Regions from separate parts of the Kitasatospora sp. LaBMicrA B282 genome, predicted to be linked through region 1. Evidence: predicted binding sites of a transcription regulator. Region 1 holds the regulator's gene; the other holds the start of a gene.

Region 1 (7,573 bases):
GGGCCACCCGGGCCCGCACGCCGGGCACCGCGATCGAGCCGGAGGCCGTCCTGGCCGGGCCGCTGCGCGCGGCGGGTGCCACCGGGCGGACCAGGGTGACCACCTTGCCGTCCACCAGGAAGCCGCGCGGCACCAGCGGGAAGACCCGGTGCTTGCCGAACCGGTCCTCCAGGGTCACGGTCGGCCCCTCGGCGGTCTTCTCGCAGCGCACCACCGCACCGCAGAAGCCGGTGGTCACCTCCTCCACCACCAGGTCCCGCTCGGCGGGCACCTCGGGGGCGGGCGTCTGCCGCTTCCACGGCGGGGTCAGGTCGGGGCCGTACTGAGTGCTGCGCATGCGAGGAACTATAGGAAAAGCCGACGGCCCGTCAGGATCGACGGGCCGCCGGCCCACGCGCACCGCATCGCGCACTACACCGCACCGCAGCGCACCGCGGCCGCCGCACAGGGCGGCCTACCGGCGGCCGCCTACAGGCCCGGCGCGCCCCAGACCGGGAACCAGCGGCTCAGGTCGTTCTCCAGCCGCAGGTCGTTGCCCAGCATCGCCTTCACCTGCAGCTCCAGCGGGCTGTTGCGCCGCTCGCCGCCGCCCGGCATCGGGGCGAACGGGTAGAAGGAGCCGCGCTTGTAGAGGTAGACCAGCGCCAGCGACTGCCCGGACTCGTTGCGGAAGCCGACGAGTGAGCAGAGCAGCTGCGGGCCGAACCCGTTGGCCTCCAGCTCGCTGTTGACCGCGTGCAGGTCGTTGACCAGCTCGGGCAGCTCCTCGGGGGCGTGCCGGGCGAGCAGCCAGGAGTAGCCGTACTCGTCCCGGCTGGCCTCGACCGGGGTGCCGCCACCGGCGGTGTCGGCGTCCAGCAGGGCCCGGACCTGGCGCTCGACCTCGCCGAACGCGCCGCCCTCGACCGCGGCGAAGCAGACCGAGCCGAGCCCGGTCGGGGTGAAGCCGGCGGCGGCTTCCAGGGTGAGGGCGGCCGAGGGCAGGCCGAAGAGCTGGTCGAGGTCGGGCTTGACCGGCTTGCTGCGGCCCAGCAGCGAGTCCAGGAATCCCACGGGTCGGTCCTCTCGGGGTGGGTCGGCGGGTGGTGCGGGCTCAGCGGCCCAGTTCGGCGGAGATCTTGCCGAGCTGCTCCAGGCGCTGCTCCAGCGAGGGGTGGGTGGACATCAGCTGGCTCGCCGCCTCGCGCGCGCTCAGCGCGGGGGCGAAGAAGAAGGCGTTGTACGGCTGCGCCTGGCGCAGGTCCTTGGTCGGGATCGCGCCGATCTGCCCGGTCACCTTGGTCAGTGCCGAGGCCAGCGCGCTGGGCCGGCCGGTGAGCTGGGCGGCGGCGCGGTCGGCGGCCAGCTCGCGGTAGCGGGAGAGCAGCCGGGTGAGCAGGAAGCTGATCGCGTAGACCACCACGCTGACCAGCGAGACGACGATCATCGCGATCGCGGCGTTGTCGTTGTTGTTGTTCCGGTTGTTGCCGCCCATCATGCCGCTGTACAGCGCGATCCGGGTGATCGCGCCGGCCAGCACGCCGAGGAAGCCGGCGATCGTCATCACCGCGACGTCCCGGTGCGCGACGTGCGACAGCTCGTGCGCCAGCACGCCCTCCAGCTCCTCCGGCTCCAGCCGGCGCAGCAGGCCGGTGGTCACGCAGACCACCGCGTTCTCCGGGTTGCGGCCGGTGGCGAAGGCGTTGGGCATGTCGTTGTCGGCGACCGCGACCCGCGGCTTGGGCATGTCGGCCAACGCGCAGAGCCGGTCAATGGTGCCGTGCAGCTGCGGGTACTGCTCGGGGGTGACCTGGTGGGCGCCCATCGCGCGCTCGGTGATCTTGTCGCTGAACCAGAACTGCGCGACGAAGAGCCCGCCCGACAGCAGCACGATCAGCGGCCAGGCGCCCCGCAGCAGGACGATCAGGACACCCGTGAAACCGACGTACAGCAGCCCGATCAGAAACATCGTGGTGACCATCCGTGCGGACAGTCCACGGTCGGGAGCGAAGCGGGTGTGGTGGCCGGACGCCGACATGGCTGCTCCTCTGTCCTTCAACGTCTGTTCAAGGTCTTCATACCGCAGCGGCTTCTACCCGCCCCGGCTCGGTTGATATCGATGCTGCCACTTCGTCCGGCGGCGGGCACCACCCCGGTCGGCCCCGCCGCGTCGCGCGTCGGGGCCGGTCGGACCGGGACGCCGGGCGGAGTGATCCGCGCGGCATCCACGGCCAGGGCGTTCCTGCCGTCGGACCCGGGCCTTACACTGGCAGGTACGGTTTTGGCACTCGTCTGTGCAGAGTGCCAAGCCGATCCGGCGGGGATCGGAAGATCGCACCGCCGGAGCCCCGCAGAGCAGGCCCGGTACCAGCACAACGCGCGACGAGGGAGGTGCGTGCCATGTTCGACGAACCCGATTCAACGTCGCCTTCGAGCGGCCGCGACCCGGCCGGCCAACCGGCCGCCAGATCCCAGGCGGGCTCGCGCCCGACTCGCGCGACGGCCGCGTCCGTCCGGTCCGCGCACGGCTCCCGGGCCGCGCGGGCCGAGCTGGAGCCCCGGCAGCTCGACGAGCGCAAGCTGGCGGTGCTGCGCGCCATCGTGCAGGACTACGTCGGCACCGAGGAGCCGGTCGGCTCCAAGGCGCTGGTCGAGCGGCACAACCTCGGCGTCTCGCCGGCCACCGTGCGCAACGACATGGCCACGCTGGAGGAGGACGGCTACATCCAGCAGCCGCACACCAGCGCCGGCCGGATCCCGACCGACAAGGGCTACCGGCTCTTCGTCGACCGGCTGGCCGAGGTCAAGCCGATGAGTGCCCCGGAGCGCCGCGCAATCCGGCACTTCCTGGACGGCGCGGTCGACCTGGACGACGTGGTCGCCCGCACCGTGCGGCTGCTGGCCCAGCTGACCCGCCAGGTCGCCGTGGTCCAGTACCCCTCGCTCTCCCGCTCGACGGTGCGCCACGTCGAGCTGGTCGCGCTCGCCCCGGCCAAGGTGATGCTGGTGCTGATCACCGACACCGGCCGGGTCGAGCAGCGGATCGTCGACTGCCCGGTCGCGGTCCGCGAGTCCACCCTGGCCGACCTGCGGGCCCGGCTGAACGCCCGGGCCGGCGGCCAGCGCTTCCCCGACGTGCCGGCCCTGGTCGACGACCTGCCGGCGGCTTTCGAGCCGGAGGAGCGGCCGCTGGTCTCCACCGTGCTCTCCACCCTGTTCGAGTCGCTGGTGGAGCAGAACGAGGAGCGGATCATGCTGGCCGGCCAGGCCAACCTGACCCGGTTCGGCCACGACTTCCCGCTCACCATCCAGCCGGTGCTCGAGGCGCTGGAGGAGCAGGTGGTGCTGCTCCGGCTGCTCGGCGAGACCGGGGACAGCGGGATGACCGTGCGGATCGGCCGGGAGAACGAGTACGAGGGGCTGAGCTCCACGTCGGTGGTCTCGGTCGGCTACGGTTCGGGTGAGGAGAGCGTGGCCAAGCTCGCGGTGATCGGGCCGACCCGGATGGACTACCCGGGCACCATGGGGGCGGTCCGCGCAGTCGCCCGGTACGTGGGGCAGATCCTGGCCGAGTCATAGGGCGACGCCTACTAGATTTGGTGGGCGGACCGATCGCAGCACGCAGCGCACAGGACTTTTCTCTCAGAGGCAGAACAAGCGGAGCATTTGGTGGCCACGGACTACTACGCGGTACTCGGCGTCCGACGGGACGCGGGGCAGGACGAGATCAAGAAGGCGTTCCGGCGCCTCGCCCGTGAACTGCACCCGGACGTCAACCCGGACCCGAAGACGCAGGAGCGGTTCAAGGAGATCAACGCCGCTTACGAGGTGCTCTCCGACCCGCAGAAGCGGCAGGTCTACGACCTGGGCGGGGACCCGCTGTCGCCGAACGGCGGCGGCGCGGGCGGCTTCGGCGCCGGGGCGGCGGGCTTCGGCTTCTCCGACATCATGGACGCCTTCTTCGGCGCGGCCTCCGGCCAGCGCGGCCCGCGCTCGCGCACCCGGCGCGGCCAGGACGCGATGATCCGGCTGGAGATCACCCTGGAGGAGGCCACCTTCGGCACCACCAAGGAACTCCAGGTCGACACCGCCGTCACCTGCACCACCTGCAGCGGCGAGGGCGCGGCCCCCGGCACCACCGCGCAGACCTGTGACATGTGCCGCGGCAAGGGCGAGGTCTCCCAGGTGACCCGCTCCTTCCTGGGCCAGGTCATGACCTCGCGCCCGTGCCCGCAGTGCCAGGGCTTCGGTACCGTGGTCCCCACCCCGTGCCCCGAGTGCGCAGGCGACGGCCGGGTCCGGGCCCGCCGCACGCTGACCGTGAAGATCCCGGCCGGCGTCGACAACGGCACCCGGATCCAGCTGGCCGGCGAGGGCGAGGTCGGCCCCGGTGGCGGCCCGGCCGGCGACCTCTACGTGGAGATCGCCGAGACCAGCCACCCGGTCTTCCAGCGCCGCGGCGACGACCTGCACTGCACGGTGACCATCCCGATGACCGCGGCCTCGCTCGGCACCCAGGTGCCGCTGCAGACCCTGGACGGTCTGGAGGAGGTGGACATCCGCCCCGGCACCCAGTCCGGCCAGTCGATCCCGCTGCACGGGCGGGGCGTCACCCACCTGCGCGGGGGCGGCCGCGGTGACCTGATAGTGCATGTCGAGGTGCAGACGCCCACCAAGCTCGACCCCGAGCAGGAGGAGCTGCTGCGCCGGCTGGCGGTGCTGCGCGGCGAGGAGCGGCCCTCGGGCCAGTTCGCGCCGGGCCAGCAGGGGCTGTTCTCCCGGCTGAAGGACGCCTTCAACGGCCGCTGAGCCACACCGGCTCCATCGGGGCGGGCCCGCCGGGCCCGCCCCGTCTCTCCGGCCGACCGGCCCCGCCGGCCCCGGCCGGTCCACCCCTGCCCCAGGAAGCCCCGCCATGACCGCACCCGTCTTCGTCGTCAGCACCGCCGAGCTGGCCGGCCGCGCGCCCGGCGCCCTGGTCCGGCTGGACGGGCCGGAGGGCCGGCACGCGGCCGCGGTCAAGCGGCTGACGGTCGGCGAGCCGGTCACCCTGACCGACGGCCTGGGCCTGGGCGGTCACGGCACGGTCAGCGCCGTGCACGGCAAGGACGCGCTCGACGTCACGCTGGACCGGCTGGCCGCCGAGCCCGCGCCGAGCCCGCGGCTCACCGTGGTCCAGGCGCTGCCCAAGGGCGACCGCGGCGAGCTCGCGGTGGAGACCATGACCGAGGTCGGCGTCGACGCGGTGATCCCCTGGGCGGCGGCGCGCTGCATCACCCAGTGGAAGGGCGACCGCGGCGCCAAGGCGCTGGCCAAGTGGCGGGCCACCGCCCGGGAGGCCGGCAAGCAGTCGCGCCGGCTGCGCTTCCCCGAGGTGCACGAGCCGATGACGACCCGTCAGCTGCTGCCGCTGCTGGGCGCGGCGGCCTTCGCCGCGGTGCTGCACGAGGAGGGCGCCGAGCCGCTGGCCACGGCCGAGCTGCCGGCGACCGGCGAGCTGGTGCTGGTGGTCGGTCCGGAGGGCGGGGTGAGCCCCGAGGAGCTGGCCGCCTTCGCCGAGGCGGGCGCCCGGCCCCACCGGCTGGGCAGCTCGGTGCTGCGCACCTCGACCGCGGGGGTGGCGGCTGGGGCCCTGCTGCTCGGGCGCACCGGCCGCTGGTCCTGACACCCGGCGCGCGGTCCCCACGGTCCCACCCCGGCCGGGCTGTTCTCCGGTGAATCGCTGGTCCCGGTCGCGGCGGGCTGCATAACCTGACGCCGTGACGGATACCGAGAGCACCCCCGTGGGCGCCTACCTGCGCCACCCGCACCTGCACGGCGACCTGGTCACCTTCGTCGCCGAGGACGACATCTGGCTCGCCCCGGTGGACGGCGGCCGGGCCTGGCGGCTGACCGCGGACCGGTGCCCGGTCTCCCATCCGCGGTTCTCCCCGGACGGCCGGCTGATCGCCTGGACCGCCACCCGGGACGGCTCGGCCGAGGTCCACCTGGCCCCGGTGGACGGCGGCGAGGCTCGCCGGCTCACCTACTGGGGGCAGGGCCGCACGGTGCTGCGCGGCTGGACCCCGCAGGGCGAGCCGGTGGCGACCAGCAACGCGGGCCGCCCGACCGCCCGGCAGACCTGGGCCTTCGCGCTGCCGGTGGACGGCGGCGAGCCGCGCCGGCTGCCGTACGGGCCGATCGGCTCGCTGGCCTTCGAGGGCCCGCAGCCCGCCGACCGGGTGCTGCTGGTCTCCGGTCCCACGCTGGAGCCGGCCCGCTGGAAGCGCTACCGGGGCGGCACCGCCGGGCGGCTCTGGATCGGCCGGACCGGCGCGGACTTCGCCCGGCTGCACCAGGACCTGGACGGCAACCTGGACTCGCCGCTCTGGGTGGGGGAGCGGATCGCCTTCCTGAGCGACCACGAGGGCAGCGGGCAGCTCTACTCCAGCCGCCCCGACGGCACCGACCTGCGCCGGCACACCGACCTCGGCACCCCGTTCTACGCCCGCAACGCCAGCACCGACGGCACCCGGGTGGTCTGGCACGCCGGCGGCGACCTCTGGCTGCTCGACGCGCTGGACGGCACCGCCCGCCCGCGCCGCCTCGAGGTTCGCCCGGCCGGCCCGCGCAGCGGCCGCCGCAGCTACCCGCTGCCCGCGGCCGGCTGGCTCGGCTCGGCCGCCCCGGACGCCACCGGGCGGGCGGCCGCGGTGGTGGTGCGCGGCACCGTGCACTGGCTGACCCACCGGGAGGGCCCGGCCCGGGTGCTGGACGAGACCCCCGCGGTGCGCGGGCGGCTGGCCCGGGTGGTGCCGGCGACCGCCGACGGCGGGGCGCAGGGCGCGCTCTGGGTGACCGACGCCGAGGGCGAGGACGCCCTGGAGTACGCCCCCGACGTGCTCGGCGGCGAGCGGCACCGGCTCGCGGCCGGCGACCTGGGCCGGGTGCTCGCGCTGGTGGTCGCCCCCGACGGGCGGCAGGCGGCGGCGGCCGCGGCCGACGGCCGGGTGCTGCTGGTCACGCTGGCCGACGGCGCGGTGCGCGAGCTGGCCCGCAGCGTCGACGGCGACGCCTCCGGCCTGGCCTTCAGCCCCGACTCGGCCTGGCTGGCCTGGTCGCAGCCAGCCCTGGGCCCCTGGTCGCTGCGCCAGATCATGCTCGCCGAACTCGCCAACGGCACCGTCACCGAGGCCACCCCGCAGCGCTTCGTCGACACCTCGCCCGCCTTCACCGCGGACGGCCGGCACCTGGCGTTCCTCTCGATGCGCAACTTCGACCCGGTCTACGACGCGCACAGCTTCGACCTCGGCTTCCCGACCGGCGGCCGCCCCTACCTGCTCACGCTGGCCGCCGAGACGCCCTCGCCGTTCGGCCCGCGGCGCGGCGGGCGGCCCACCGACGGGACCGAGGAGAGCGCGCGGCCCGAGGAGGAGAAGCCGGAGGAGAAGAAGCCCGCGGGGGAGGACGGCGCAGCGGAGCCGGCCGCCGAGGAGACCCCGGCGGTGCCGGCCACCGTGGTGGACCTGGTGGGGCTGGCGGACCGGATCGTGCCGTTCCCGGTCGAGGGCGGCCGGTTCGGCGAGCTGCGGACCGCCAAGGACGCGGTGCTCTG
Region 2 (7,573 bases), on a different contig from region 1:
GCGGGCGACATGGTCAGCGCCCGGTGCAGCGCCTCGGCGGTGCCCACCACGTCGAACGGGTTGATGCCCAGCGCGTCCTCCGCCAGCTCCGCGTAGGCGCCCGCCTCGCGGGAGAGCACCAGGGCGCAGCCGGCCTCGGAGACCACCGGGACCTCCTTGGCGACCAGGTTCATCCCGTCCCGGATCGGGTTGACCAGGGCCACGTCGGCCATCCGGTAGGCGGCCAGCGAGCGGGCGAAGTCGTCCTCGACCTGGAGTATCAGCGGTTGCCAGGAGTCGGTGGCGAACTCCTCGGTGATCTCCCGGCTGATCCGCTGCACGGCGGCGGTGTAGTCGCGGTACTCGGCCAGGTCCTGCCGGGAGGGGTAGGCGAAGGCGATGTGCACCACCCGCTCGCGCCACTCGGGGCGGCTGCGCAGCAGGTGCCGGTAGGCCTGCAGGCCGCGGAGGATGTTCTTGCTCGGCTCGGTGCGGTCCACCCGGACGATGGTGCGGCGGTCGCCGACCGCGGCGCGCAGGTGGTCCAGCCGCTCCTCGACGTCGGCCCGGTGGGCCCGCTCGCGCAGGAAGTCGGCGTCCGCGCCCAGCGCGTGCACGCCCAGCCGGGTGGTGCGGCCCTGGTGCTCGACGGTCAGCCGGGTCCGGTCGGACCGGTCGACCTCGGCGCCCAGCACCTGCTCGCAGCAGTCGGCGAAGGCCTCGGCCCAGCGCCGGGTGTGGAAGCCGGCGTGGTCGGCGCCGAGCACGCCGGTGAGCACGGCGACGGCCAGCTCGTCCGGCAGCATCCGGAAGTAGTCGGCCGGGGCCCACGGGATGTGCAGGAAGTAGCCGATCCGCAGGTCCGGGCGCAGCTCGCGGAGCAGCGCCGGGACCAGGGTCAGGTGGTAGTCCTGGACCATGACGGCCGCGCCCTCGGCGGCCTCGGCGGCCAGCGCCTCGGCGAAGGCGGTGTTGTAGCGCTCGAAGGCGCGCCACTGCTCGGCCGCGGCGGCGTCGAAGGCCGGGGCGGTGGGGGTGGCGTAGAGCAGGTGGTGCAGGAACCAGAGGGTGGAGTTGGCCACGCCGTTGTAGGCGAGGTCGAAGTCCGCGGGGTCGATGTCCAGCATCCGGACGGCATGCCCGCCGACGTCGAAGCCGCCGCGGTCCAGCCGGCCGTGCGGCGAGCGCCGGACGGCCTCCCGGTCGGCGGGGCCCAGGGCCGCGCAGACCCAGACGGAGTGCGGGTCCTCGATCGCGGAGAGTCCCGAGACCAGCCCGCCGCCACCGCGTTTCACGGTCAGCGTGCCGTCGTCGGCGCTGCCGAAGGAGACCGGGCCCCGGTTGGAAGCCACCAGGACGCGGGCTGTGGTCGTGTGATCGGCCATGTTGTGAACCTTGCCGGGGTCGGCGGGTGGCAAACCAGGGCATTGGTCACACCCGACCGGCTCCCGAGAAGGTTCCTAGGGCATGCCGGGGCTAGCGCCCCCGGTACTCCGGCAGCTCGACCACCGGCGGCCGCTCCAGTGCGGTCACCTCGTGGCTGTGCGCGGTGAACTCGCGGGTCTCGGCGTCCCGGCTGAACTGGGTGAGCACCGGGCGGGCCAGATCCTCGGCGGCCTTCAGCCGGTGGGTGCGGTCCAGCCGCTCCAGGGCGGTGCGGTAGATGGTGGCGGCCATCCGGCCCAGCGCCTGGCCGTCCTGGTGGCGGTGGTGCCGCACCCCGGTGTCCACCTGGGCCAGCGCGTCCAGGCCGACCAGTTCCAGCGCGTCCACCAGCAGGCCGAGCTCGACCCCGTAGCCGGTGGGGAAGTGCAGCCGCTCCAGCAGCGAGCGGCGGGCCGCGTACTCGCCGCCGAGCGGCTGGACGAAGCCGGCCAGTCTGGGCCAGTGCAGGTTGAGCAGCGGTCGGGCGACCAGTTCGGTGACCCGGCCGCCGCCGGTGGGCAGCACCGCGGCCTCCCCCGCGGCGGAGCCGCCGGTCGACACTTCCAGCGGGCGGTCGTACATCGCCTTGACCAGCTGCAGCCCGGGGTCGGTGAGCAGCGGGCCGACGATGCCGGAGACCAGCGCGGGGTCGAACTCGCGCAGGTCGGCGTCGACGAAGCAGACGATCGAGCCGCTGGTGACCAGCAGCGAGCGCCAGAGCACCTCGCCCTTGCCGGGCACCGCGGGCAGCCGCGGCAGGATCGCGTCCCGGTGCACCACCCGGGCGCCGGCCGCGGCCGCCGCCTCGGCGGTCCGGTCGGTGGAGCCGGAGTCGACCACCACCAGCTCGTCCACCAGCGGGACCCGCTCGACCAGCTCGCGCCGGATCACCTCGACGATCTCGCCCACGGTGGACTCCTCGTCCAGGGCGGGCAGCACCACGCTGACCGTGCCGGCCGGCCCGGCCGCCTCCTTGGCGGCCAGCAGGCTCGCGATCGGTCGGTCGGTCGCCCGCCAGGACCGGCGGCGCAGCCAGTCGGCGACCTCCGGAAGCGGCGCGGGGCTCTGCTCGGCAGGCAAATCTCGCTCCTCGTTCATCTCGTCTCGGGTGCTGGACGGTCCGGGTCGGCCGGACGGCCTTCGGATACAGTCTTCGTACTGCGGTGAGACCTTCGCACGCCGGGGTCGGTCGCTGAGCAAGACCAGCACACCGCAGGACACAACTTCACAGAGCTCATCCAGAGGGACTGAGGGAACGGCCCGTTGACGTCCCGGCAACCTTCCCGTCCGGCCATCGCAGGCGCCGGCGGGACAGGTGCCAATTCCGGCCTGTGGCGCGACCGCGTCATGGGGAAGATGAGGAGAGAGGCCTCCGCCACCATGGCTACCGCTACCCCTGCACCCGCCGCCGCGAGCACCGCCGGCGCCCCCGCCGTCGATCTGGGCCCCGCGACCGCGCTGTCCTGTCGCGAGTGCGGCACCCGTTTCCCGCTCGGTCCCAGCTTCGCCTGCCTGGAGTGCTTCGGCCCGCTGGAGATCGCCTACGACTTCGCCGGCTACGACCCGGCCGAGCTGCGCCGCCGGATCGAGGCCGGTCCCAGCTCGATCTGGCGCTACGCGCCGCTGCTGCCGGTGCCGGCGGACGTGGCCGGCAAGCCGAACCTGAACCCGGGCTGGACCCCGCTGGTGAAGGCCGACAACCTGGGCCGCGAGCTCGGTTTCACCGCGCAGCTGCACGTGAAGGACGACTCCGGCAACCCCACCCACTCCTTCAAGGACCGGGTGGTGGCCTGCGCCATCGAGGCGGCCCGGGCCTTCGACTTCACCACCCTGTCCTGCTCCTCGACCGGCAACCTGGCCGGTGCGGTGGGCGCCGCCGCCGCCCGCGCCGGGTTCAAGTCGTGCGTCTTCATCCCGCACGACCTGGAGCAGGGCAAGGTCGTCATGGCCGGGGTCTACGGCGGCGAGCTGGTCGGCATCGAGGGCAACTACGACGACGTGAACCGGTTCTGCTCGGAGCTGATCGGCGACCCGGCCGGTGAGGGCTGGGGCTTCGTCAACGTCAACCTGCGGCCCTACTACGGCGAGGGTTCCAAGACCCTGGCGTACGAGATCTGCGAGCAGCTCGGTTGGCGGCTGCCGGAGCAGCTGGTGATCCCGATCGCCTCCGGCTCCCAGCTGACCAAGATCGACAAGGGGCTGCAGGAGCTGATCAAGCTCGGGCTGGTCGAGGACCGGCCGTACCGGATCTTCGGCGCCCAGGCGACCGGCTGCTCGCCGGTGGCCGAGGCCTTCAAGGCCGGCCGCGAGGTGATCCGCCCGGTCAAGCCGGACACCATCGCCAAGTCGCTGGCGATCGGCAACCCGGCCGACGGGCCGTACGTGCTGGACATCGCCCGGCGCACCGGCGGCGCGGTGGAGGACGTGACCGACGCCGAGGTGGTGGCGGCGATCCGGCTGCTCGCCCGGACCGAGGGGATCTTCGCCGAGACCGCCGGTGGCGTGACCATCGGCGTGCTCAAGAAGTTGGTCGAGAACGGCGTGCTGGACCCGACCAAGGAGACCGTGGCGATCAACACCGGGGACGGCCTGAAGACCCTGGACGCGGTGGCCGGCGCCGGTCTGACCGCCACCATCCGGCCGACCCTGGAGTCCTTCCGCGCCGCGGGCCTGGCCTCCTGACCCACCCCGTTCCACCCGGGGGGTCCTGTCCGCCCCCATCCCCTCAGCTCGGTACAGCAAGGAGACACCCCATGAGCGCGAGCGTCCGTATCCCGACCATCCTCCGCACCTACACCGACGGCTCCGCCGAGGTGACCGCCGAGGGCGCCACCCTGCAGGAGGTCATCGCGGACCTGGACCGCAACCACCCCGGGATCGCCCAGCGGATCCTGGACGAGACCGGCAAGCTGCGCCGCTTCGTCAACGTCTACGTCAACGACGACGACGTGCGGTTCGCCGAGGGCCTGGCCACCGAGATCAAGGACGGCGCCGGCATCTCGATCATCCCCGCGGTGGCCGGCGGCTGCTGACCGTCCGTCAGTGCGGCCGCGCGCCCGCTCGTGGGCCGCTGCCGCCCGGCTCGGGCGGGCCTCGGCCGCGCCCCGGTACCGCCCCGTGGGCGTCGTGCCGCACCGACCGGAGACCGGTCGGGCGGTGCGGCGCCCACGGGCGTGTCCGCGGGCGTCCCCGGCAGGGCATAGGCTGTCCCCGTCCCGCTTCGCTTGCAGGTGCGGCGCCGGGTGTGCACCGGCCTGCCCGGTCCGGCCGGTGAGACGCGATGTGCCGATGTATCACCTGAATCATGTCGGCGACGCGTCAGAATTATTTGGACTATTTGTTAGTTTCGTCCGCTATGTCCCGGGCGAATTGGCGAGTTGTGTCGCATTCCTCCCTCGCTATCCCTTCACGGGTCGATCGAATTGCCGTCCAGTGGGCCTGTTGCTCAGGGCGCCGATGCGGATACATTCAGCCGCGGTCGTTGCATTCGCCTGCTCCGTCGGCGCCAACTGGCGCCCGGGGGTGGGACGCTGCGGCATGCAAGGAGCGCGCCCAGGGGGGTTTCCTCGGGCCGGTCCGCCAGACCCGTGCCCGTGACCTGCGGGTGCGTGAAGGGCCAGCACAGCACTAGGGGAGTTCGGAATGGCTCAGGGCACCGTCAAGTGGTTCAACGCGGAGAAGGGCTACGGCTTCATCGCGGTCGACGGTGGTGCGGACGTGTTCGTCCACTACAGCGCGATCCAGATGGACGGCTACCGCACCCTCGAGGAGGGCCAGCGGGTCGAGTTCGAGATCTCCCAGGGGCAGAAGGGCCCGCAGGCGGACATGGTCCGCGCTGCGAGCTGACCTTTCCGAACCTCGGAGCCTCGGCTCTCACCGGCTGATGGTTCTACGGCAGGCCCGTGCCCGCACCCCGACCTCGGGGAGCGGGTGCGGGCCTGCCGCGCGTTCACCGCCGGGTGGCCGCTGCCCCGAGGAGCTTGCACTCGCCATGCCGGAGTGCTAATCATTGGCGTTAGCACTCACAGCGTGAGAGTGACAAACGGACCGGGTCGGTGAGGCCCCCGGGAGCGGTAGGGGACAGGACCCCCGCACACCAGGGCCGTCCGTCGCGGGCACCTCTGGTCCAAGAGCAGTCGACCGTGTCCTGGAGGACCACTTCCGATGGCCAAGATCATCGCGTTTGACGAGGAAGCTCGCCGCGGCCTTGAGCGTGGTATGAACCAGCTTGCCGACGCCGTGAAGGTGACGCTGGGTCCCAAGGGCCGCAACGTCGTGCTGGAGAAGAAGTGGGGCGCCCCCACCATCACCAACGACGGTGTCTCCATCGCCAAGGAGATCGAGCTCGAGGACCCGTACGAGAAGATCGGCGCCGAGCTCGTCAAGGAGGTCGCCAAGAAGACGGACGACGTCGCGGGTGACGGCACCACCACCGCCACCGTGCTCGCCCAGGCCCTGGTTCGCGAGGGTCTGCGCAACGTCGCCGCCGGCGCCAACCCGATGGCCCTGAAGCGCGGCATCGAGAAGGCCGTCGCCGCCGTCTCGGACCAGCTGCTGGCCCAGGCCAAGGACGTGGAGACCAAGGAGCAGATCGCCTCCACCGCCTCCATCTCCGCCGCCGACACCCAGATCGGCGAGCTGATCGCCGAGGCCATGGACAAGGTCGGCAAGGAAGGCGTCATCACCGTCGAGGAGAGCAACACCTTCGGCCTGGAGCTCGAGCTCACCGAGGGCATGCGCTTCGACAAGGGCTACATCTCCGCCTACTTCGCCACCGACCTGGAGCGGATGGAGGCGTCCTTCGAGGACCCGTACATCCTGATCGCCAACTCCAAGATCGGCTCGGTCAAGGACCTGCTCCCGCTGCTGGAGAAGGTCATGCAGAGCGGCAAGCCGCTCGTCATCATCGCCGAGGACGTCGAGGGCGAGGCCCTGTCGACCCTGGTCGTGAACAAGATCCGTGGCACCTTCAAGTCCGTCGCCGTCAAGGCCCCGGGCTTCGGTGACCGCCGCAAGGCCATGCTCGGCGACATCGCCATCCTCACCGGTGGCACCGTGATCTCCGAGGAGGTCGGCCTCAAGCTCGAGAACGCCGGTCTCGACCTGCTGGGCACCGCCCGCAAGGTGGTCATCACCAAGGACGAGACCACCATCGTCGACGGTGGCGGCGACAGCGAGCAGGTCGCCGGTCGGGTCAACCAGATCCGCGCCGAGATCGAGAACAGCGACTCGGACTACGACCGCGAGAAGCTCCAGGAGCGCCTCGCCAAGCTGGCCGGCGGCGTGGCCGTCATCAAGGCCGGCGCGGCCACCGAGGTCGAGCTGAAGGAGCGCAAGCACCGCATCGAGGACGCCGTGCGCAACGCCAAGGCGGCCGTCGAGGAGGGCATCGTCGCCGGCGGTGGCGTGGCCCTGCTGCAGGCCGGTGTCGCGTTCGACAAGCTGGAGCTCGAGGGCGACGAGGCCACCGGCGCCAACATCGTCAAGGTCGCGCTCGAGGCCCCGATCAAGCAGATCGCCACCAACGCCGGCCTCGAGGGCGGCGTCGTGGTGGAGAAGGTCCGCAACCTGCCCGCCGGCCACGGCCTGAACGCCGCGACCAACGAGTACGTGGACCTGATCGCCTCGGGCATCATCGACCCGGCCAAGGTCACCCGTTCCGCGCTGCAGAACGCCGCCTCCATCGCGGCGCTCTTCCTCACCACCGAGGCCGTCATCGCCGACAAGCCGGAGAAGGCCGCCGCGGCCGCCGGCGGCGGCATGCCGGGCGGTGACATGGACTTCTGATCCTGCTTCAGGATCGGTCGTTCGATCGGATCGCGAGGGCGGTCTCCCCGACGGGGAGGCCGCCCTCGCGGCGTCCGCGGGATGCGGCGTCCGCAGGGCAAGGCGGCTGCAGGGCACGGCGTCCGCGGGGCACGGCGTCTGCGGCCGGGCCGGCTGCGGGACAATGGGCGCATGGCCGACCACCCTGACATCGAAGCCGCCCTGCACCGGGCCCGGGCCCTGATCCTCGCCGACCTGTCCGCCCGGGACGTGGCGGACGCCGCCGTGGTCTCCCTGGTGGAGGACGCGGTGACGCACCGCCGGTGGTGGCTCACCCAGTGGCCGGACGGGGTGGAGTTCGTGCTCGGCCTGGTCGCCCAGGACGTGCAGGACGCGCTGCTGG

What was found. Region 1 encodes HrcA, which represses chaperone genes, less so after heat shock. Its sites were predicted from a motif close to TTNGCACTCNGNNNNNCNGAGTGCNAA; they were not measured.
Region 2: the regulator HrcA is predicted to act here: its motif matches at 5,384-5,410, upstream of groL (chaperonin GroEL).

The regions. Positions count from the first base shown of each region.
Region 1 covers NZ_JBNQTI010000011.1:51,121-58,693, forward strand. Annotated here, with positions in the region: gene ACQRUO_RS05755 (DUF3097 domain-containing protein) at 1-337, opposite strand, end outside; gene pspAB (PspA-associated protein PspAB) at 469-1,053, opposite strand; gene htpX (zinc metalloprotease HtpX) at 1,094-2,017, opposite strand; gene hrcA (heat-inducible transcriptional repressor HrcA) at 2,380-3,558, shown strand; gene dnaJ (molecular chaperone DnaJ) at 3,649-4,788, shown strand; gene ACQRUO_RS05780 (16S rRNA (uracil(1498)-N(3))-methyltransferase) at 4,895-5,644, shown strand; gene ACQRUO_RS05785 (S41 family peptidase) at 5,739-7,573, shown strand, end outside.
Region 2 covers NZ_JBNQTI010000152.1:4,443-12,015, forward strand. Annotated here, with positions in the region: gene ACQRUO_RS30775 (alpha,alpha-trehalose-phosphate synthase (UDP-forming)) at 1-1,364, opposite strand, end outside; gene ACQRUO_RS30780 (glucosyl-3-phosphoglycerate synthase) at 1,456-2,484, opposite strand; SAM riboswitch class I at 2,636-2,767, shown strand; gene thrC (threonine synthase) at 2,785-4,086, shown strand; gene ACQRUO_RS30790 (ubiquitin-like small modifier protein 1) at 4,158-4,436, shown strand; gene ACQRUO_RS30795 (cold-shock protein) at 5,047-5,250, shown strand; gene groL (chaperonin GroEL) at 5,569-7,191, shown strand; gene ACQRUO_RS30805 (hypothetical protein) at 7,363-7,573, shown strand, end outside.